4 regions of the Paenibacillus sp. 01T431 genome follow, and region 4 is predicted to be linked to each of the others. Evidence: riboswitches for the same ligand, from Rfam matches in the RefSeq annotation. Region 4 holds a riboswitch; each other region holds the start of a gene.
What was found. A riboswitch is a leader RNA that binds a small molecule or an ion and turns the genes downstream of it on or off. The one in region 4 is predicted to bind cyclic di-GMP.
Positions count from the first base shown of each region.

Region 1 (5,602 bases), on a different contig from region 4:
AAAACCAGCCTAAGAGTGCGTGGTGAAACATATAATCTTAACTATTTTCTTTGTTTTTGTCTGCGAAGAGAAATGAATCCCGCTGAAAGGGCAAATGCCCCGATGAGATAATAAGGAACCGGACTGCTTTCGCCTGTTTTTGGCAGAGTAGCAAGCGGGACTTGATCTTCATCTACAGCAACAACAGGATCGATTGGCGGCTCGCCTTCTCCACCTTCAGTAACTCCTCCAACAGGTGGATCTTCATCATCAATTTCAACAATTGGTGTTGCTTCAGGTGACGATGTAGGTGTTGTCGTTACCGTAGTTGTAGCAGTAGGTGTGTTGTTAGGCGTGCTCACAGGTGTGGAAGGTGGTGTAGTGTTAGGTGTGCTCTCAGGTGTAGGAGTTGGTGTAGCTGTAGGCGTGCTCTCAGGTGTAGGAGTTGGTGTAGCTGTAGGCGTGCTCTCAGGTGTAGAAGTTGGTGTAACTGTAGGCGTAGTCTCAGGTGTAGGAGTTGGTGTAGCAGTAGGTGTAGTCTCAGGTGTCGATGACGGTGTTGGAGTAGGCGTAGAGCAGGTTTCGCCTTCATTCACAAGTGAAAGCTCCTTCTCCTTGCCCCAATGGATTTTCAGCGTATTAGGTACAGTTTGTGGATCAGTTGGGCTGACGAGCTCCGTATTCGTTGAAAAGCTTACGAAACCTTTTCCAGGTATTACACCATTTCCTGTTTGAGTGGTATTCGGAATTTCCCATGAATAAGAAACCTCGATATTACTCTCGTTGGTTACTTTCCAAGCTCTTGTTTTATTTGGATCGGCGGAGCAGGCTGTTTCAAGTTTGAGCTTAGCCGTATTGATAACTGCTTTTTGCACAGAGTTATCTGTGGTTACTACGATCTGCTGGGTAGCCACTAAATCGGTGGTAAAGCCATCTAAGGTTAATTCTTTTAATGTATAGGTACCGATAGGTAATTCGTTGAATTGCAAAATACCGTCACTATTGGTAACACCGCTTTTGACTAATTTACCGTCTTTCCAAAGCTCGAAGGTAATGCCTGCATGAGGAGCGCCCTCGACATCATTTAAATGTTTGTTGATGATGATACTGCCCGTACAGCTGTTCGAAAGCTTTAGATTCCATGCTAAAATTTTGTCACCATGAGCGCCGGGACCTAATGTCTTAATTAAATCTCCGCTATAGATATCTAATTGATAAGGCAAACATTTTGGAATGTTAATCGTTACGGAGTAAGTACCTGCTTTTGGATATATAATAGACTGTCCCTCAAAAAATGTTTGCTTGTTGTATGGAATGGTTGTATCGCCGGGTCCAGGTGCCCAGTCAGCAGGGCCTTCATAGCCGGAGAAGCTGACTCTAACACAATCTTTTAGCGTCTGGAACGTAGCGGTAGCTGTTCCGTTATTATTGACTACGATATTGGAATGCGTGGCAATGACATCCTTGCGATCTGATGAGTACTGTGGACAGCTATTCTCATCTACGAGTGCCGCAGCATTCGTACCTTGATTGCTATCACCTTCGGCCATGGCAATGGAACTAAGCGACAACGAAAAAATTAATAACAGAGCCAGGGCTAAACTGATTTTTTTCCTAAAATAACGCATCTTTCACTCTCCTCTTAGATACGTAGTGGGGTTCCAAGAGGGCCGGTTACACTACTAGCTCCATATAATCCAAGTGTCCAATTGTAGATTATACTTCATCGCTTCCCTAGTTATTTTGATTGTGAAAATCCACTCTCCCTTTCTATATGCGTGCACCGGTTAGATATGCATGCTTTCATATTAAAATGATAACATGTATTGGAAATTGCTCAAGGGTGTTTCTTTGTCAGAAAATGACTAATAATCATCATAAAGCAGAATATATTTTTGGCATAACACACATTTTGTCACCTTGTCCCTTGATTGCGGAACCAGTGGGCTCTTCATGGCATATAGTGTCACAAAGAGGAGGTGGCCGCCATGTTTGAACTTCTACTTCTTGTTATTGGCTGTTATGCTTTGGCTGCATTGTCGGTGCATCTGGCGTATCGAATTTGGCGAGGGCGCCAGCAATCCAGCAAGCATTATGTGCTCGTAGCTGACGTTCAGCAAAACAATATGGAATGGTATGTACGTTCGCTGTTTTCTTTCTCTCGGCGAATGGGGAAAAACGTTCGTTTGACGATCGTAGATCAAGGGGTTACAGAGGAGACACTGGCTATTGTTGAACGATTAGCTAGAAAGGGCGATGAGGTCAGGATTCACTCTAATGGATCTAATCCGTTGTCTGAAAGCGAAGGCAGTAAGCGCTCTCAAACAGAGGGTGTGGATGGAACTCAGCTGCTATGGCTGCTCCAGGCAGAAGGAGTTGTGTCGCTTTCCGATCATGCGGTGCTAATTGATTTGCAAAATCCGACAGATTTGTCGAAAATGCCATTTTAGTATATACTCTACGGTAATGAAATAGTCGGAGTGAAGCACACTCAATAACGCAAATGCGTTGTTGGGTGTGCTTTTTTTTGTTTACAGTGCTTGCCAACATCATTCTCCTTTTGTCTGGGAAGGGAGAGGCCATAGTTAACTTAACAGATGAATAATGAAATCAGTTCTATAAAGTGTCGAGGGAGCGAATAGAGATGAAGGCACAATTGTATGTTGTGAAAGTGAATGGATGCTGGCAGGCTCGACTGACTATCAAGGCAATGGTGGATAAATACTTCTGGATGCATGGAGCGTTTGGTGAAGCGGGATTCTTGAACAACGAGATCGCAGAGGAGGGATGGCTGCTAAAAGAAGAACTGCCGCTCGGGGATGCGTGCATTGCAGTGGAGCTTTGGGATGCGGCTATAAAACGTGGCAATGGCGGCAGAAATAACGCGAGTAAAAGCTTAAATGAGGGGGGACGGAATGCTGATTATGAGGCGATTGAGATGTTGGCGGCATGTGCGGAGGAAGCAAAAGCTGATGGGGCGGGTGGAGATGCAGCAACTGGCGGGTTGAATAGTAGTAAACAGAAATCTAGCGAGCTGGTGAGAAATTATCGGAAATACAGTGGAGGAGTAGAGCAAGCAGTAAATAACGGCAAGGTTAGTTTGGGGAGTCGTTGGCGGTTTTTGGGTAGTCGAGGGAAGCGGAAAGGAGCGTTGGCGATAGAGAAGCTTTTTGGTTTAGTGGAGAGGTGGGAGAAGGTAAGGGGCGCTGTGGTTGGGGAAATCGGAGGAGAAGCGATCGCGAATAATGGTGAAAAGCGTAGCAGCGCTAAGCGTGTGAGTGGCGAGGAAGCGGGAGTTTATAGCGCTGCCGAGCTGGGAGAGATCGCGGCAGGAGCGAAGCTTGCCGCGGGTATGCTGCAGGGACGTGCGCTTTTGCGAAGCGAGGCGCACGCCCTGTTGTCTAGTGCAAGCTGTCCCGGTGCCGCGTCAAGCTGGAGAGAATTGCTCCAGCTTGCTTCGCTGCTCGGGCAGGTGCGCCTGAGCGGATCAATCGCCGCCGTGGGTGGCGGGCGATTGGACGCTTTGGGGCGCCGCAGGCGGGAGCGCAGCTGTTTGCGCTGTGGGAGCGGCGAGGCGCAAATGCACCGCACGGCATGTGCAGCGTGCGGGAGGCACTGCGCCTATTGCATGGCGTGCATTGGGATGGGGCGAAGCCGGGAATGTGAGCTGCTTATTACGGGGCAGCGCGCGGGGTTGAATTGGGCAGAGACGACGGTTCGCGGCTCTGGTAAGGGGTTGAGGCCGCTGACGTATGAACAGCGGCTTGATAAATGGGGGCTTAGCCCTGCGCAGACAGCTGCAGCAGCTAAGGCGCTGCAGTTTGTGGAAGAGCAGCCGCTAGCCGCGGCTTTATCAAAGATGGACAAGCAGCGGCAGATGAGAGAGTTTCTTCTCTGGGCTGTAACAGGAGCGGGCAAGACGGAGATGATTTTTCCGCTTGTGGAGTCTGTCCTGCTGCGCGGCGGAAAGGCACTTATTGCCACACCGCGCCGTGACGTGGTGATCGAGCTTGACCCGCGTATTCGGAAAGCTTTTCCTAAAGCTTCAGTCGTAACATTATACGGTGGTAGTGAGCAGCGCTGGGAAAGTGGAGATATTACACTTGCGACAACGCATCAGCTGATGCGGTTTTATCAAGGCTTTGATCTCGTTGTAGTTGATGAACTAGATGCGTTTCCTTTTGCGGGCGATCCACTGCTGCATTTTGCAGCAGACAAAAGTTGTGCGCCAGGTGCTGCTCGCTTGCTGCTGTCTGCTACGCCGCCTAGTGAGCTGCAAAGAGCAGCAAAACGAGGGAAGCTGCCTCATGCAAGAGTACCTGTTCGTTATCATCGTCATCCTCTTCCAGTGCCCAAGCTTCTACAAACGCCTGCAGTAAAGCAGATGCTCCAGCACCGCAAGCTGCCGTCAAAGCTCTTAGCAGCCATGCGGTCATCGCTTGATCGCGGTGCCCAGCTTTTTGTATTCGTGCAGCAAATTGCGCAAACCGAGCCAATGGCGGCTTTATTACGTGCTGCTCTTTCAAATCCTGCTGTTGCGGCAACCTCTTCACAGGATGAAGAACGAACAGAGAAGGTGCAGCGTTTTCGCTCGCGGGATATACGAGTACTAGTCACAACTACGATTTTAGAGCGGGGCGTTACTATCCCAAAAAGCGATGTCTATATTCTTGACGCAGACGGAAGGCTTTTTGACGAGGCTTCACTGGTTCAAATGGCTGGAAGAGCAGGCCGCTCTGCGGATGATCCATTCGGTCGAGTGTACTTTTGCAGCCATGATCGCAATCGCCCACAGCTGCAGGCGGTACGCCATATTCAAACGATGAATCGCATGGCTCGCAAGCAAGGCTACTTGCTCCCCACTCCCAAAGGAGGCTCGCCAAAATGAACGTCTCGCCAAGAGCATGGCTGCAGCGTCTGCAATCCGCTTTCACCACATCCGCGCAGCTGCTCGCTCCAACGTCTGCCGCATGTCTCCTATGCGGCAAACCGCAAAGCGAGGCTCGCAGCGCGAGCAGCTACAACCACGAGAAGCTGACGACCCAGCTTCGCAAATCCCTTTGCGGAGGGTGCCTCTCCGCAATACCATGGCTGACCCGCATCGCCTGTCGTAGATGCGGGCGCGGTATCCCATGCGAAGACTGCATACGTCGTCCGCATGGCGCATTCGTATGCAACCGCAGCGCGGTTCATTATAATCAAGCGATGCGAGCCATGCTCGCCTTGTATAAATACAGGGGCAATGAGCAGCTTGCCCCTTTGCTCGGGGATATGCTTTTGCCTGCATTCGAGGTGATGACCATGGAAATCATTCAACAGTTTATCGTGGCAAGCAGCAGCAGCCGCAAACCAAAAATATCGATTGCAGACTGCTGGGATGCTGTTACCTACGTTCCTGTAAGTGAAGAACGAGCAGCTGATCGGGGGTTCAACCAAGCGGAGCAGCTCGCCAGCCATATCGCGAGGCGTTTTCAGCTTCCGATTATGGAATTGCTCATTCGTTCGCGACATTCAGAGAAGCAAAGCTTCAAAACGCGCTCCGAAAGAATGCGCGATACGCAATCTCTTTTTGAAGTGAATACGAACAATTTGAGCTTATTAGCCTCTGAATCCCATAGCAAAA
Region 1 covers NZ_JBFTPT010000010.1:233,669-239,270, forward strand. The annotation lists gene AC1DM9_RS19700 (SpaA isopeptide-forming pilin-related protein) at 42-1,529, opposite strand; cyclic di-GMP riboswitch class II at 1,639-1,722, opposite strand; gene AC1DM9_RS19705 (glycosyltransferase family 2 protein) at 1,968-2,429, shown strand; gene AC1DM9_RS19710 (ATP-dependent helicase ComFA) at 2,624-4,867, shown strand; gene AC1DM9_RS19715 (ComF family protein) at 4,864-5,602, shown strand, end outside.
Region 1: linked by a shared signal. The riboswitch ahead of AC1DM9_RS19700 (SpaA isopeptide-forming pilin-related protein) and the one ahead of AC1DM9_RS21360 (EAL domain-containing protein) in region 4 are both predicted to bind cyclic di-GMP.

Region 2 (5,602 bases), on a different contig from region 4:
ATTGCAATTGTAACGCTCGTTTGCGGCTTCTGGCTGCCCGTAGCGGCACTCTGCAATTGTTTCTTCAGCGCAGCAAGCTCTTTCTCTGTTGGCTCGGAGATCGTCGCTTTCGCACCATCCCAATTTACTGTTTTTAGCAGCGCGTAAGAAATATAACGAATCGGTACGTATGTACTTCCTTGATGAATAAATGAATATTGTCCATCGGGCAGTTTGAGTGCTTGTCCATCAAATTGCAGCTTAATGGGCTGTGTCTTTGTCTTAATCGTTTCGGTTGCTGCGGATGCAGCGGTTGCAAGTACGGATGACAACATCATTACAACTAGAAAAATAGATAGAATACGTGACTTTTTCATAGAGCCTCCTCAGAATAGTAAAGCTTACTTGTTTAGCGAGTTTGCAATTACTGCAAGCGCATTGGCTCTAGCACCAGCCTTCGCACTCTCGTATTGCGCGCTCCAATCCGGAAAGCTTTGCTCACCTAGATCGGCTGCTTTATACTCGCTCTTGGCATTGCTTATTAATTGATTGAACCTGGCATCACAATCGGCTTCCGCAGAAAATACCTTATTCAGGTATTTACTTTGAATAGTAGCAAGCGTAGCTTCTTCATCACCGCTAAGCTCTTTCGCAATCTGCTTAACCAAGCTATTGCTGGTTGCTTGACACGAAGATTTCAGTTTTTCCAGCTTTGCTGTAACCGATGCATCAATCTCTTTTTTCTTCTGGGACTTATTTTCGGAGTTTGAAGATCCCTTATCCGGCTTTTGTCCCTTGTCTACATTATTAGACGCTTCATCTGGCGGCAAAGTTGCGCTGGGACTAGGTTTTAGGACTTCATCTGGCTGCGTCGTTGGAACTAGATCAGGCTCTTGTGATGGAGTAGCATCAGGTTCTGAAGTCTGATCTGTCTGATTAGTAGATTGTTCATTGGGCTGCTCCGTAATCTTCGGCGACTCTTGTCCTGCATTGCTATCTGCAGCTTCTTCAAGACGCCCATTCAGTTCATCTACCTGATTTAACTTCGAATAGAGACTCATGCTTCCATAAATGACAATACCGATAACAACGAGAGCACCTGCGATAATCATTAGTGTTTTGTTCGTTTTTTTCATTGTTTTGGTTTCATATGAGCCACTAAAGAAGCAATGATTGCATATGAATCTCCTTCTTAGAATTTAAAATAAAAAAGCTGACGCTTCATAGTGACGGGGCGTCAGCTTGCGGATATAGCGTTTTCAGATCTGTTAACGACGCCATTCGTGCTAGTTCATGAGACAGCTGCTAGTTTATTTTTGTGATAAACAATCCTCAAATAAATCTCCATGCGCTTTTTCTCATCTAAGCAATCTTCCCACAGCAATTCATTGAATCCCATACAGAGTTGATGCCATTCACGTACAACGTTTGCGCGCATGAACATAATAATAACCTCCATGTTTCCACATAAACCACGCGGGAGGCACGATATTCGGTAGCTGGCTGGCAGTCTTTTAAAAGATAAGCCCCTGTAGCTTTGCGTCACCACTTTTCAATGGTTTTGCCTTTATCGTGTGGTTATGCGGTTGTTTTGTTTAATGGTATGGTAACAAAATTGTTGAGGGGTGTATAGGGTTTGTTGAATTATCAAACGTTACTAAATTTAATGATATTTTTCTCAAATGTAGTACGTCTTTGAACTGTTTTTGTAACTGCTCTATTCGTATCCATTTGGATTATTTAATTGCCAACGCCAAGAGTCTGCGCACATTTCTTCAATACCTTTGTTAGCAACCCACCCAAGTTCTCTTTTCGCTTTTGTGATATCTGCAAAACATACAGCTACGTCTCCAGGCCTTCTCTTAACAATTGTATACGGAATAGTCACACCAGAAACTTTTTCGAAGGTTTGTACAACGTCTAATACGCTATACCCTTTACCAGAACCTAAATTATAAACTTCTACACCTGTACCTAACATAGCTTTATTAAGAGCCTTTAAATGTCCTATTGCAAGATCTACCACATGAATATAATCTCTGACTCCGGTCCCATCATGTGTTGCATAGTCATTACCATAAACTTTAAGTTGAGCTATCTTTCCCATTCCTACATTTGTAATTATGGGCATTAAGTTATTTGGTATTCCTTTCGGATTCTCACCAAGCAAGCCACTTGCATGAGAGCCAACAGGATTAAAATAACGTAATATTAAAATACTCCAGCCTTTATCTGAATCATAAATATCTCTAAATAATTCCTCAATTATTAATTTAGTACGACCATAGGGATTTGAAGAACCTAACAAATGATCCTCAGTAATTGCTCCTGATAAAATAGGAGAATAAACAGTGGCTGAGGAACTGAAAACTATTCTTTTCACGTTATACTTTTGCATAACTTGGCATAGAATTAGAGTTCCTGTAATATTATTGTGATAATAATTAAGTGGTAATGAGACTGATTCGCCTACTGCCTTAAGTCCAGCAAAATGAATAACAGCATCAATATTATTTTCTGAAAATATTTCATCTATACTCTCTTTGTTTAACAAATCAACATTGTAATATTTCATTGGTTTTCCTGTTAACATTTGAATTCGATTTAAGGATTCACGGTTACTGTTAGACAGATTATCAATAACTACTAATTCATAACCAGCATTTAATAATTCAAGGCAAGCATGACTTCCAACATAACCAGCCCCCCCTGTTACTAAGATAGCCATTACTATCACCCTTCCTTTTTTATCAAACTTATTGAACACATAAGAAAATTGTGTTCTGAAAATAATTAATTTATGAGATTATTTTTATAATTTTTTTGATAAATATTTCTTAGATTTATATTTCTGAAATAAAGATCTCAAAGGAGTAATTAACAAATTCCTTTCATAGTTATTCATTCCTATAGTCCACATTAAAAAAGAAAATAAAATTAAATATACAAAAATTTTAATAAACAATTGAATTAGATTTATGTCAATAATAAAATAATTCAATAACAATCCGAACATCATTGCAGTAAAAACTGATACACTCATCTTAAGTATATTTCTCCAAAATCCTATAATATCAATTTTCAATTTGATATAATAATAAATATTCATAACAAATACATTTCCAAGAACTAAAGCAACAGTTGTTCCAATAGCAGCTCCGATTCCGCCGTAAATCTTTCCAAGATATAAACTAACTACTATACTAAGTAATGCTATACATACGTATGTGATAGCACGAAAACCCATTATATTTTTAGCTTGTAATATCGTCATACTTAAAGTCTGAATTAAAGGTACAGTAAGAGGTATCATAATTATTAATGCAATAATATAAGCATTAGAATAGTCTATTCCCGCCCAATATTTTATAAATGCTTTCCCATAAAGTATAAAACTACTTAGAATTAATGATAGTATTATATATTGTAATCTACCTATTCTGATAAATACATTTGAAATCTCTTCTTCTGAACTATTCTGTGCAATCATCTGAGTGATTCTAGGAAGAAAAACCCCGCTTATAGCTGTAGATAATGCCATATAATAATTCACGAATTGTAAAGCAATGGCATATACTGCAACCATTTTCGAACCCGACACAATACCTAATATGAATTGGTTAGATCCCCAATATATTTTATCAACTATAATAAACAAAAACATCCAGAAAGAGTATTGAAATATCTCTTTTAATAAAACAAAATCAAAATTTTTGAATTTTAATTTTGTATTTAATTTCACAAAACAATACCACATATTAGCTACTAAATAAACAATATTAAAAATAGTTATTGTTAACACCAAAGATAAAGACTTGTATCCCATAAACAACAATAAAAGCATAATAAGAGGAACCATTAAAGATCTTAAAATATTAGTAATCTTTAAAAAGACAAAACGTTCATAAGCAGTAGCTATAGATGTGAATGTTCCTAATGGAAAGGTTATAGCTAGATTAATTATTAATAACAATAACATAATTTTCATTTTATACATTTCATCTGGTAACATTGTTGTTGAAAATATCCTGTCAACAGTCGAATATAAAATACCCCCAACAAAAATAACTATAAGGCCTATAAAAGTGTTTATAGTTAGAAACATCCCATTTAAACTATATTCATTATCTTTGTCTTCTGATAATCTATACATTGCTATATATCTGACAATCGCACTCCCAATACCAAAATCCAAGATTGTAAGATAACTAACTATCGACGATGTTAACGAATATAGACCAAATTCAGATTGTCCCAACTCCCTTAGTAAGGTTGGTGTAAGAAATATCCCCGTTATATTTGTAATAATCAAAAGTAAATATGAAAGTAGGGCTCCAGCTTTTACTTGATTATATTTCAATCAATTACTTCCCCTCGCAAGAGTATATTAAATAATATAATCCTTCATAAGAAATTATATTTATTACCTGAAATTTTAGAGTTAAGTATAATTGTAAACACTATGAAAATATTATTTTGCTCAATTCATTAAAATGATAACTAGTATCTGCTTTATCATTTGTAAAATCATTGAAAATATTCTCATTAGAAATTAAGGACCTTACTATATCATCAATATTATAATTATGTAGTTTCATATCTTTAAACTGAATACGTATCCCTAAATACGATTCATCATCAAGATAATTATCCATTTTATTTGAATATACAATTGGTAAAAAAGGTATTCTGAGTATTTGTGATAGTACTGCGCTGTGAAATCTAATTGTGATAAACTTTTCGCATTGTTTCATAGATTCAATGAAAGTCTCATGACATCCTAAATATGCAATTATATCGATTTTATCTGGATATCTCGATAATGTTTTTATATGGTGCGCTGATGATAAATCATTTTCTTTTTCAGAATCAAATGCAAACAAAAGAACTTTATTTCCTGTTACTTCAATATATTTATCTGCAATAGCTGCTAAAAAAGTATAACTTGAAAAGTTATATTCGCTATTTTGTATTGATCTATAAGTGGATATTCCTAAATAGGTTGGGGTGGAATAATTGTCTGATTTTAATTCATTAGCATAATTAAAAACAATATCTGAGGCCAAATGAAAGTTCCTAACGCTTTTGAAATTAGCAATAAAATTATATGATTCCCTATCTCTAACAGAGACTATGTTATTTAATTGAAGCTCTTTTTTTGTCAAAATTAATCCAGCTTTATTTTTATATGGACCAAGGTTACAACCAATCGTTGCTAATTTCATGTTATTTCTCTTAAATTTATAAAGCATCATAATCCTTCTAATCCTATATATAATACCTTTAATGTTATTCATATCATTGAACAACGAACCTCCAATTGATATATGCACTTTAAATTGTTTTAAGTATTCTTTATTAGTACTAAACGTATGAAATATTATATTTTCATAATTTCTAAATGTATTATGTACAGCACTATTGTTACTAGCAATATAAAAACTGCAACTTGGAAATTTTTTAGCTAACAATTTGATCATAAGATCATCACCAATGTTATTGTCAAGATATGCTGATACAAGTATTTTCAAATTTATAACCCTTTCAAATTCACCTAATTGGGAATTGTAAATTTATTAGAACCATATATCTAATTACAATTATCTATACTAAATTAAATATG
Region 2 covers NZ_JBFTPT010000007.1:161,151-166,752, forward strand. The annotation lists gene AC1DM9_RS14835 (copper amine oxidase N-terminal domain-containing protein) at 1-356, opposite strand, end outside; gene AC1DM9_RS14840 (hypothetical protein) at 381-1,115, opposite strand; cyclic di-GMP riboswitch class I at 1,471-1,555, opposite strand; gene galE (UDP-glucose 4-epimerase GalE) at 1,697-2,707, opposite strand; gene AC1DM9_RS14850 (oligosaccharide flippase family protein) at 2,792-4,339, opposite strand; gene AC1DM9_RS14855 (polysaccharide pyruvyl transferase family protein) at 4,440-5,510, opposite strand.
Region 2: linked by a shared signal. The riboswitch ahead of AC1DM9_RS14840 (hypothetical protein) and the one ahead of AC1DM9_RS21360 (EAL domain-containing protein) in region 4 are both predicted to bind cyclic di-GMP.

Region 3 (5,602 bases), on a different contig from region 4:
CATCTGCTTGCTCTGTCTCAAGGAGCGGGAGAAGCAGATGGCTGTACGTATTTTGCGGAATGGATTTGCAGGTCATTCGACCATCCATAATAGGCTTCATAGCTTGCAGTCCTCGCCGATATCTGCCAACTGTAAAATGATAGTAGCCAAAGCCATTTTGCTCACAGGCGCTACAATCAGACATTCCATCTCTAGCCGTCTTGCGCCAAAGCTCATAGTTTGCTTGAGCCGACTCATGATCGCCTTGAGATAGCGCGTATCGATGAAGACATTGATAATATGGGCGCAGGCTGTGACCGTATTGTAAGCATTTTGCCTTAAAATCATTAAAGATCGAAGTGATTTGATCCGTACCAAATTGCGGAAACCGCCAAATTTGATTAACAAACCATTTATAGTGCCAAATAAGGGTGAAGCTCGAATAAGCAGCCGGATCTTTTTCAAACTGAGTTAAGCACCAGGTAAATGAAACAAGAAATCGCTCTTCATAGCCCGAATCAAGCGCTGCCTCGGAATAAGACATGCGGGCGTAATAGGAGTCTTCCTTCGTCATATGCAAATCGGCTATCCGAATAGCCTCCTCAAGCACCGCAAGCTTCTGTTTTCCCTGCGGCAAGCTCCATGCCTCGCTTCGCAATTGATCATATCGCTGCTTCATAGCTCTCGCTCACCAGCCTGACTAAGACCGATTTCCAGCACCTGCATAAACGATTTGTTCATTAACTTCAGCTCCTCAGGGCCAAGAGGATATTGACCAAGCAGCAAGGCCTGCGTATAAACGGTCTCAATGCTTAGCTTCTGCATATCCGCATTCTGACAGGTCATAGCCTGCTGCATAAGCGGATTGTTAAAGTTGTAGCAAATCGTCGCATATGGCACCTCATATAGCTCATGGATGACGACATCCACAATGTTTGCGAACAAATCATTAGCTTCATCTTTCGTTTGCTCTGCCATTCTCAGAAAATTCACTTCATCATTTGTATTGTATAAAGCGGCCAAATCCACTGGTTCAAATCGCTTTACTACGCTTCTGCATTGAAATGGAGCTAGCAGCTGATCCGAGAGCTCCAGAAAGGAAAGAATGCTTTTATGCTCCGCGGGAGTTATGGATTGGAAGACGTTCGAGAAATTAATCGGATCTAGAACTAACGCCTCGATATCCTCATCCAGCTCCGACAGCTTGCGCACAAGCTCAAAATCATGGACATAACCGCCATTAATAACCATCACATTTTGCGCTTTGGCAACGCGAGCCACTTGGCGGAATTCATCAAGCGTTGAAGATACAACGATACGTTTGTTCTGTTCCAATATTTCGCTCATCTTCATCATGCCAAATGAAGTCTCAAACGACAAGAAACGGATAAACAATCGATAAAGCTCATCATCTTCGGCAGCCATCGCTTTAATGGAAGCAGAATGAATAACAATAATTTTACCGAATAGTTCAGGGTTTGATTCTGAAAGCTGAATCATATGCTGTTTAATGTTTTCGCCAATTTCATCCTTTACGGTGTGAAAAAGCTCATTTTCCATAAATGACTCCCGAGAAGCCGTTGGTCGAAGTCCATTCGTATTCATGATACACGTAACAAAAAAAGCCCAATCCGGAAGCATATTGTTAACTTGATCGGAAAGCAGCATACGTTTCATATATACCTTATGTTTTTTCTCGGCTTGCAAGCTTACAGCATAAGGAAGAATATAAGCGACACCCTCAAGCTCACCAATTACTGATTTTAAAGGTATGGCATCCAAGAAGGTTTGATACAAGTGATCTTCGCCATAGGTGAGCGCATCACTGCTATTCATGGACCACGGAGGAGTTTCCTCGTTAATCCTAATATCTGTTTTCCCTTCGGACAAATGAATCGGAACAGGCAGGAACTGACCATAATGGCTCATTAACTCCATCACACGATCCCATTCATAATAATCCTCGTAACCCTCCTTGCATGTCAAAAACACGGTGGTGCCGATTGGAGCATCCTTCTCAAGCTTGCGAATCGTGTACGTGCCGTCAGGCCGCCCACGCCATTCTAAAGTATCGCCTTCTAGAGCGGAGCGGGTAATAACAACGATCTCGCCGCTCACTACGAAGCAGGACAGCAAACCCACGCCAAATTGTCCAATATAGTCGTCTGCTGAATCCATTTCGTCACGCTTGGAGGTACTTCCGATTTGAGCCAAAAAAAGCTGGATTTCGGATTCGGACAAGCCTATCCCATTATCGTGAACGGCAATCGTTCGAGAACCGTAAATTTCAACTGTTACGCGTGCATCAAAGCGATGTCCAAGCCGTTTGCGTGCTGTAATCGCATCAACGCCATTTTGCAGTAATTCCCTAATGAACACGCCTGGGCTCGAATATAAATGCTTTGAGAGAAGCTCGATCATCCCTTGTAAATTAACTTGAAAGTTCATTTCGCTCATCCTGTCTCCCATAGTGGATCTGTTTTTTTATTGGTCTATTCCATTCATTGATTCGGCATTATACTCGCTTATCCTTCTTTATTTGCACAAAGAGGCAGGCAGCACCCCAAACCTATGGATGCTGCCTGCCTCACTCGATTATCATTTTTGTTGCTTACACTTTGAAAACAGCTGCTTTCTCCTTCAAATCCTGTGAGGAAAGTGAAAGCTTCTCCGCAAGCGTGCGCAAATCATCGGAAATATCATTTTGCTTAACTGAAAGCTCGCTCATATGTTCCATTTTCCCATTCACTTCTGAAGACGTCGTCAATAGCTTGTCTACTGCAGACACGATATGAGACATGCCTGTTGTAATTTCACTAATTGCCGTAGAAATCTCGCTCACTTGATCTGACAGCATGCTGCTTTGTGATTCCAATGCTTGGAATGTGCTGCTTGCGGTTTCGGATGCTTGACGAGTCGTGTTAATAACATTCGCGAAGCTGCCGATCGTGCGGCTGCTTGCTGCCACATCGCTTTGTATGAGTGTCAGCTCCTTCGTGATCTGCTTCGAGATCATATCGGTCTGACTGGACAGCTTGCGGATCTCATCAGCGACAACTGCGAACCCTCTGCCATGCTCACCCGCTCTTGCCGATTCAATGGATGCGTTCAGTGACAACAAATTCGTCTGTGTGTTCAAATCCTGAATGCCGTTCAAAAACTTAGCTACATTGTTATATCGTTCATTCATCGTTTCGAAAGCTTCAGTTAGCTTTGAGAACTGGTCTACTGTTTCATTTACCATCGAGACCACGCCAGCCATCTGCTGCGTGCCGTTATGAGATGATTGCTTCATATTTTGCATATCATTGTTTATGTATTCACTCGACGCAGCAATTTGCTGAGAGCTTGCTGAGATTTCTTCCGTAACTGCCGAAATGGATGAAGCATCGTCATACTGCGACAGCAGCACTTTTCTGCCCAGCTCCACTTGGCCATTTACATCCTCTGATGCTTTTCGATTAATACCAATCATATTATCCATATTATTCGAAATGTGGAGCACGGATTCGCTCACTTCAAGCGTAGCTTTAATCGTTTCTCGCAGCTGATCGCCCATATTAGCCAAAGCGTGGTCAAGATCGCCAAATTCGTCAGAGCGAACGAGTTTTTCTTGACTTGTAAAATCATTATTGCCATACTGCTTAATTCTTTTTGTAATGCCTACAAGTCCTGTTCTAATCGATTGTGAGATGACAAAAATCATAATAGCAGGAAGAATAGCTAGCAAAATGACATTTATAAGCACAATAAGGTTCGCACTGGATATGTCTTTATCGAGAAGCTTCTGCGTCGCGTTAGCGTCTGCGGTCAAACGCTCGTGCATTGTATCGTTGGAATAACTTAGAATGACGGTATATACGCTTATTAGATTGCTTATGCGGAGCGATTTCTCATCTGATGATAATCCACTCACATCTGTATTCGTCACTTTCAAGTTATCTAATGCAAGCTTAAGAACATTAACCTGATTCGCATAATAAGGACCATCTTCCGTTGCAGGCGGATATTTCTTATCCATATCGATAAGCTGTTTCTCTAATTCATCGATGTTGGCAGGCATCGTTTCCAAATCCTTCATGATCAGCGTTGCATCGCTTTTGCCATTTTCAATGGCATCTACCATTAGAAGCATCACTTTCAGCAGCCTATTCGATATACCTTGATAATTGCGTTCAGCACGCTGCAATTCCTCTGAGCCTTCGACTGAGGTTGCTACTGAATGATTTTGAAAATAAATCAAAACGCCCGAGCCTACATTAAAAAGTGTGATGATTGCGGTAACAAGCAATAATTTGCTCGTTATTTTCTTCAAACTCAATTTCTTAAACAGTATTTTTGCTCTCTCTATCCTATCCTTAAAAACCATCCTGCTTGCTCTCTCCTCTGTCTCCTGAAAACAAAAAAAGCTATCCAGCCACAGGAGGCGGACAGCTCAGTTAGCTTATTATCCTTCCGGCGGTCTGGCAGCCATAGTGCGTACACCTTAGGCCCATAACTTTGCGTCCTTGTCTTTCAACAAGTTTGCCTTTTTCAGTTTGTCTATTTTGTAGTTTACAACTTAAACCAGTATAGGACTATTTAGTGAATTTGTCATCCCTTGAACCATATTTATTCTGTGGCTAAAAATAAGGTTGCATTGCAATAACGCCTTGCTAACGAATGAAAATAGGAGGTTTGGATGGAAATAACCGCAACGAGCAAAATATTTCGCACCGCTTCCCATTGTTTTTCCGTTAAATTCGGCAATCTGCTTGCAAATTGATTCGCTGAAGAGCGAATGACATGCTCTGTCAATAAATCTTGATGCGGATTTTCCTTCAAATGACCGGAAATGTCGAGCAGTTGATCGTTATTCGCATCTAGCTCCTCAAACATACTGGTATAAGATGCATATAATTCAATAGGCCCAACTAAATCGTCTGCTTCATCCTCTGGTTTCTTGAATACGATCTCAAAAAGCTTGCGTATTGATTCAAAATCAAGATTTGACTTTAAATCATCAATAATGAATAATAACGCAGCTTGGTTCAGAGAATATTTTTTCCCAGCTTTCGGACAATCGAAATAAGGTTTGAAATCTCGCTTTACCCAGTTTTGCATGGAGGTAATCGACAGATTCGAATATTCGATTAGTTGGCCCAACGCAGCAATTTCATGTAGTGAAAAGCCTTTAATCTCATTTCCTTTAATGAGCTTTTCAATAATTGGAGGCAGCAGCGTAGACATAAATGCAGGCAGTCCCGTGCCTTTCTCCAAGTCACATTGATGCGTTTTGGTCCATGCGGCTTGCAGCACTTGCAGTGGCTTCAAATTATACTTTCCGTCCAGAGCCAGCAGCAAGCAAGCCATCTCTTTTCGAGTAAGCGTAAAGGACTCCATATCGCTTCCTCCTCGCGCATTCGTCTTGCATTCCTATATTACAAGTTCATATGAACTCATCATATGCCGGAGAATGACGCTTGTAAAGGCTCGAAAATCAATGAGAATAAGCCTTTCATTCTCGTTAAATCGCTTTTAAAGCGCGTATAAGGCTGTTACCGTTGGATATGGCATTTGTCATATCATGTAATCATTCGTTATAGTAGATCATAAGAATAAAAAAAATATAAACATAAAAGGG
Region 3 covers NZ_JBFTPT010000005.1:336,648-342,249, reverse strand. The annotation lists gene AC1DM9_RS11565 (hypothetical protein) at 1-658, opposite strand, end outside; gene AC1DM9_RS11560 (HSP90 family protein) at 655-2,427, opposite strand; gene AC1DM9_RS11555 (methyl-accepting chemotaxis protein) at 2,591-4,294, opposite strand; cyclic di-GMP riboswitch class I at 4,434-4,518, opposite strand; gene AC1DM9_RS11550 (DUF1836 domain-containing protein) at 4,591-5,361, opposite strand.
Region 3: linked by a shared signal. The riboswitch ahead of AC1DM9_RS11555 (methyl-accepting chemotaxis protein) and the one ahead of AC1DM9_RS21360 (EAL domain-containing protein) in region 4 are both predicted to bind cyclic di-GMP.

Region 4 (5,602 bases):
GTTCACGAATGTGTGGATGAGCTGAAGGCTTTGCTCGTTAGCCATGGGTTTCAACTAGAGGGCAATGTATTGGTTGAGACAGGAAAGGTCAGCGGTACAAAAGTATTGCTCGTTGGAGATTGGATCGATAAGGGAAGCCGCACTAAGGAAATCATTGATTTCCTATATACGAATCAGGATAAGTTTTTGTTTGTGCTTGGGAATCATGAAAACTTCGTCCATAAATATATGCGTGGTGAAATCAAAGGTGTGGAAGAGGAGCTGCTGCATGCCTACTTCGATTCGACTGAGGTGCTGAGAGGCGATGCTGAGCTGCTTCAGAAGTTTAATCATCTCGTATCGCTGTCGAAGCCTTTCTACAGAATGGTAGGAAAATCAGGACCATCCTATTATGTGACTCACGCGCCATGCGAGAACAAATATATTGGCAAGCTGGATGTGAATTCGATCCGTCATCAGCGCAATTTTAGACTCGACCGATCGGCGCCGATTGAAGCACAGCTTGCGTTTCTGAAGCGGGATGCAGCAGGAAACCAGCCGTATCATGTTTTTGGACATGTGGCTGCTAAACAAGCATTTCGGATCAGAAATAAAATCCATTTGGATTCAGGCGCAGTTCACGGCAATCTGCTAACCTCGGTTTCTCTGTCGGTGAAGCCGACTTTCAAATCACAGAAATCGGCAATAGCCGGCATGGAAGGCGAGCTTCCTGCTCTCTTCAAAGAGGAACGCAAAGTATCGCTGCAGGAGCTGGATGATGATGAAGCCCGCAGATTGCAGTATTGCTCGCGCAATAAAATTAACTTTATTTCAGGAACCATGTCTCCTGCAGATAAGGATGAAGCGGCGGGTGAGCTGGAATCGCTGAGGAAAGGGCTGAACTATTTTATGGAGCGCGGTGTTAAAGAGGTCGTGCTGCAGCCCAAATATATGGGATCACGCTGCAATGTTTATTTGCATGCAGATATCGAGCAATGTTTTGCAGTGAGCCGCAATGGGTACAAAATAAATAAGGTTGACCTAACCGCTGTTTATGAGCGACTGCTGCAAAGATTCGGAAGCTACATGAAGGAAAACGATATATCGATGCTTCTGCTGGATGGCGAGCTTTTGCCATGGGAGGCGCTGGGAGAAGGTCTCATCGAAAAGCAGTTTAAGCCAATTGAGAAGGGGCTTGAGACAGAGCTTGCATTCCTGAAGGCGAATGGATTCGAGGAAGCGTTCGGAAAGCTTGCGCATGATTTCAAGGAAAGTGGTTTTGAAAAGGATCAGTTTCACCTTAGCAAAGGGGCTATTAATGAGAAGTATGGCCTAGCCGTCTATCAAAATTTTAAGCATGTTCATTCTATTCTTGAGAAAAACAGGCCAATTGATGAGCATATCAAAGCATATGAAACGTATAAGAGGCAGCTAGAGCTGTATGCCGAGGCAGGGGAGCTTGAATACAAGCCATTTTCGCTGCTCAAAATCGTATACGTGGACGGAAGAGAGCAGCTGCCAGCGTGGAAAACCTCGGAGATGTATCGTTTCCTCTCTGACGATCCATTCATTACGCTTGTGCTGTCTGATGCGGAGAGCTATGAGCTTGCAGAAAAATATTTCTACACGCTTACGGTAGACAATCATATGGAAGGTGTCGTGATAAAGCCGGAGATGCCTCAGCCGTACACGGTTCCCTATATGAAAGTGCGCAATAAGGAATACATGTCTATTATTTACGGTTATGATTATAGATTTCCGCACAAGTACAATAAGCTCATCAAGCAAAAAAATATTACGCAAAAGCTTCGTACATCATTTAACGAGTACCGGCTAGGACAGCATATGCTGGCGATTCCTTTTGCTGAAATTGCCCCAGACAACGATGGATATCAAGCGGCTGTTGCTAATCTGTTGTTTGAGGTCGCCAAAGAGAAGGAAATCGATCCTAGATTGTAAATCATCAATATACCAAACCTCCCAAAATGGGAGGTTTTTCTACATCATTCGACCTATTATTAAATTGGTTATGGTATATATCGGAATAATATGGAATACTGGTATATGTAAAAAGTCCTAGTAAAAAGCAAAGTTGTCGAAAGACAATGACGCAAAGCCAACAGGCCTAAAGGAAATTTCCAAAGGTGGCTGGGTTGCCAAAAGGATGAGTGATAACATACCTATATCCTCTCCTTAAAAACTTCAGGTTACCGCCTACGTTATGAAAAAGAGGGGATATTTAGCAATGAAACAAATGATTAAACGTTTTAATGGCAATGTTAATGTTAGTAGTTTTAATATTGTTCAAAAGATAGCGAATTTAGGCTACTGGGAGTTTGACCATATTCGCAGAGAAGCATCCTGGTCGAATCAAATGTTCGAAATATATGGTATGAAATCTGATTTCTCGATGTCGATGGACGAATTTTTTGAGTTTGTACATCCCGATGATCGTGAGCGTGTTATTCAGCAGTTCCACCTTGCAATTGAATCAAAGAAGGAGAGCGTTTGCGAGTACAGAATCGTTCGTCAGAGCGGTGAAGTTAGATATGTTGTAGAAAACATTACATTCATACTTAATGACGAAAACGAGATATTGTTGACGATAGGCATGATTCAGGATGTAACGGAAAATAAAAAATTGCAGCATCGCCTCACACTAGAAGAACAGCTTTATAAATCGATATTTGAAAACAATCCTGACGCGGTCTTTTCTTTAGACGCACAAGGGCGTTTTTTGTCATGCAATTCAGTGCTTGAGCAACTTTTTGGATATACGAAAGAGGAAATTATAAATGATAGTTTTCATAAATTTGTAGATGCCGCAGCGCTGGATAAAACGATTCAATATTTTGAGCAAACAGTCAAGACGCTGACACCTCAAAACTATGATACGACAGGCATTACGAGAACAGGACAAACGATCAAATTTAATGTGACCAATATTCCAATCATTATTAATAAAAAGCTTATCGGTGTCTATGGCATTGCCAAGGATATTACGCAGCAAAAAATGATTGAGCAATCGTTGACTGAGACCGAATTAAAATACCTCAGTATTGTCGAGCAATCCATTGTCGGTATTTTTGTCGCGCAGAAAAACAACTTCGTTTATTCAAACGATCAGCTCAATAAAATGTTTGGTTATGACTCCTTGAATGGTATGGATATTATACAGACGATCCATCCTTCAGACCGTGAAGCCGTCGTTAATCAGCTAACGAAGTTACAGGAGGGTCAGTCTGTATCCAATTTCTGCCACAGAGCCATTAAACAAGATGGGACGATTATTCATTGCGAAGTGCACTATAATCAAGTGTCAAATATGGGAGAGCAGGCAATCGTTGGAGTAGTCCTTGATATTACGGATCGGAGCAAGGCTGAGGAATTAAATCAATATTTGGCTTACCACGATTATTTAACGGAGATGCCAAATCGCAGAATGTTTGAAGACCAGCTAGATAAGCAGCTAAGGGTAAGCGAGTATTTTAAGCAGAGGCTGGCGATCGTGCTGATTGACGTGGATCGTTTCAAATATGTAAATGATACGCTGGGGCATCCAATTGGGGATGAGTTGCTGAAACAAATCGCCTTCCGATTGATGAGCAATTTACGTGATGGCCAAACCGTATTCCGACTTGGCGGAGACGAATTTGCAATTATTATAGCTGATGTAAAGCAGCAAAACGAAATCAAGGATATGGCAGCTACTATTATTAAGCTTATCAATGAGCAATTTTTGATAGAAGGATATGAGCTGAATGTAACTGCAAGTATTGGAATCAGTCAATCGCCTGGCGATGGGAGCTCGGTGGAGCAGTTGATGAAAAATGCGAATGCGGCTCTTTATCATGCGAAGTCCAGAGGCAGCAACCAATCACAGTGCTATTCCTCTTCTTTAAATGTGCAATCATTCAAATTATTTTCACTCAGCAATGATTTGCGTAAAGCGCAGGAAAGAGGAGAGCTGTTCCTTCATTATATGCCTCGCGTACATTCGCAAACGATGGAAATTGTTGGCGTTGAGGCGCTGCTGCGCTGGAATCATCCGGATTGGGGATTGGTTGCTCCGTCTGAATTCATACCGATCGCAGAGGAAACGGGGCTTATTGTATCCATAGGAGAATGGGTGCTTCGCGAAGCCTGTATGCAGCATAAACGGTGGCAGAGCTTAGGCCTGCCTTCGGTTACGCTGTCGGTTAACTTTTCGGTGCAGCAGCTTCTTCAGCAAAATATATTGCATACCATCGATCAGATCATCGAGGAGACAGGAATTTCCCAAGATCGATTGGAAATTGAAATAACGGAAAGCTCCTTTATTAGCAATGAGAATGCGGTGACTGAATTGCTGCTGGAGCTGAAGAAAAGAAAAATCAAAGTATCGCTTGATGATTTTGGAACCGGCTATTCCTCTCTTTATTTATTGAAGCGATTGGCACTCGATACGATCAAAATTGATCGGTCATTTATCGAGGAGTTGATGACGGATCGTAGAAATAAAAGCATTATTGAATGCATTATTCAATTGGCTGGCGAACTTGGCATGCAGGTGGTGGCTGAAGGCGTTGAAACGAAGGAGCAATTCAACTATTTACGCGAGCAGCGATGCGATGAAATCCAAGGTTATTATTTCAGTCGTCCTGTAGAGCCGGACAGCATCGTACAACTTTTGAGCCGAAGATCTTGTAAAGAGCCTGCTTTATTTATGCCAAGTAAAGAGGTGCTCGTTAATCGGAGAAAAAGCTTTCGAATCGATTTGAAGCATTGTCTATTGGCAGAGATGACCATTACGATGTTCAAAGGTAGCAGTGTGAAGCTTGGGAGTACAGAGGTGTTTGTTCGAAACATCGGACCAGGCGGGCTCCGGTTTATAGTCGGTGTGAAGCTGCCCGTTAACAGCGATATTCTCTTGATGTTTAAGACGAAAATTCTTAATCAAATGTATGTGCTATTCGGATTTATCGTCTGGTACAATGAACTGGGCAAAGACATTTATGAATATGGTGTGCAATTTCAATTAAAAGAAAAGCAGCAGGATGAGCTCGTCAATACGCTTAATTTCCTAGCCATTAAGCAGCGTGATGGCATGCTTCCTCAAACACAGGTGTATGTGGGAGATCCGATACTCCGGATTAAGGAATTGAAAAAACATAATTAAAAATGAGATGGAAAAAGCATTTTACATTCGGTAAAACCGGGGCGTGAAATGCTTTTTTTGTGCAACATAAAAGTTTTGCCGCATCGGTCTTTGGGTAAAAGGAAATAGTAGTTATTGAAAAGGAGGATGTGCGCTTGAAACTTACACCGGAACAAAGAATTCAGCTGCATGGCTTTAATAATTTAACGAAGTCACTCAGCTTCAATATGTATGATGTGTGTTATACAAGAACGAAAGAAGAGCGTGAAGCATATATCGCCTATATAGACGAACAATATAATTCGGATAGGCTGACGAATATTTTGGAAACGGTATCGGATATTATTGGAGCGCATGTGCTTAATATTGCAAAGCAGGATTATGAGCCGCAGGGTGCCAGCGTTACTTTGCTCGTATCGGAAGGGCCGGTAATTGGCGGACCCAATGAGTCGTTTGAAGAATCGCCGGGTCCCTTGCCTGATTCCG
Region 4 covers NZ_JBFTPT010000011.1:337,793-343,394, reverse strand. The annotation lists gene AC1DM9_RS21365 (metallophosphoesterase) at 1-1,938, shown strand, start outside; cyclic di-GMP riboswitch class I at 2,055-2,140, shown strand; gene AC1DM9_RS21360 (EAL domain-containing protein) at 2,225-5,137, shown strand; gene speD (adenosylmethionine decarboxylase) at 5,272-5,602, shown strand, end outside.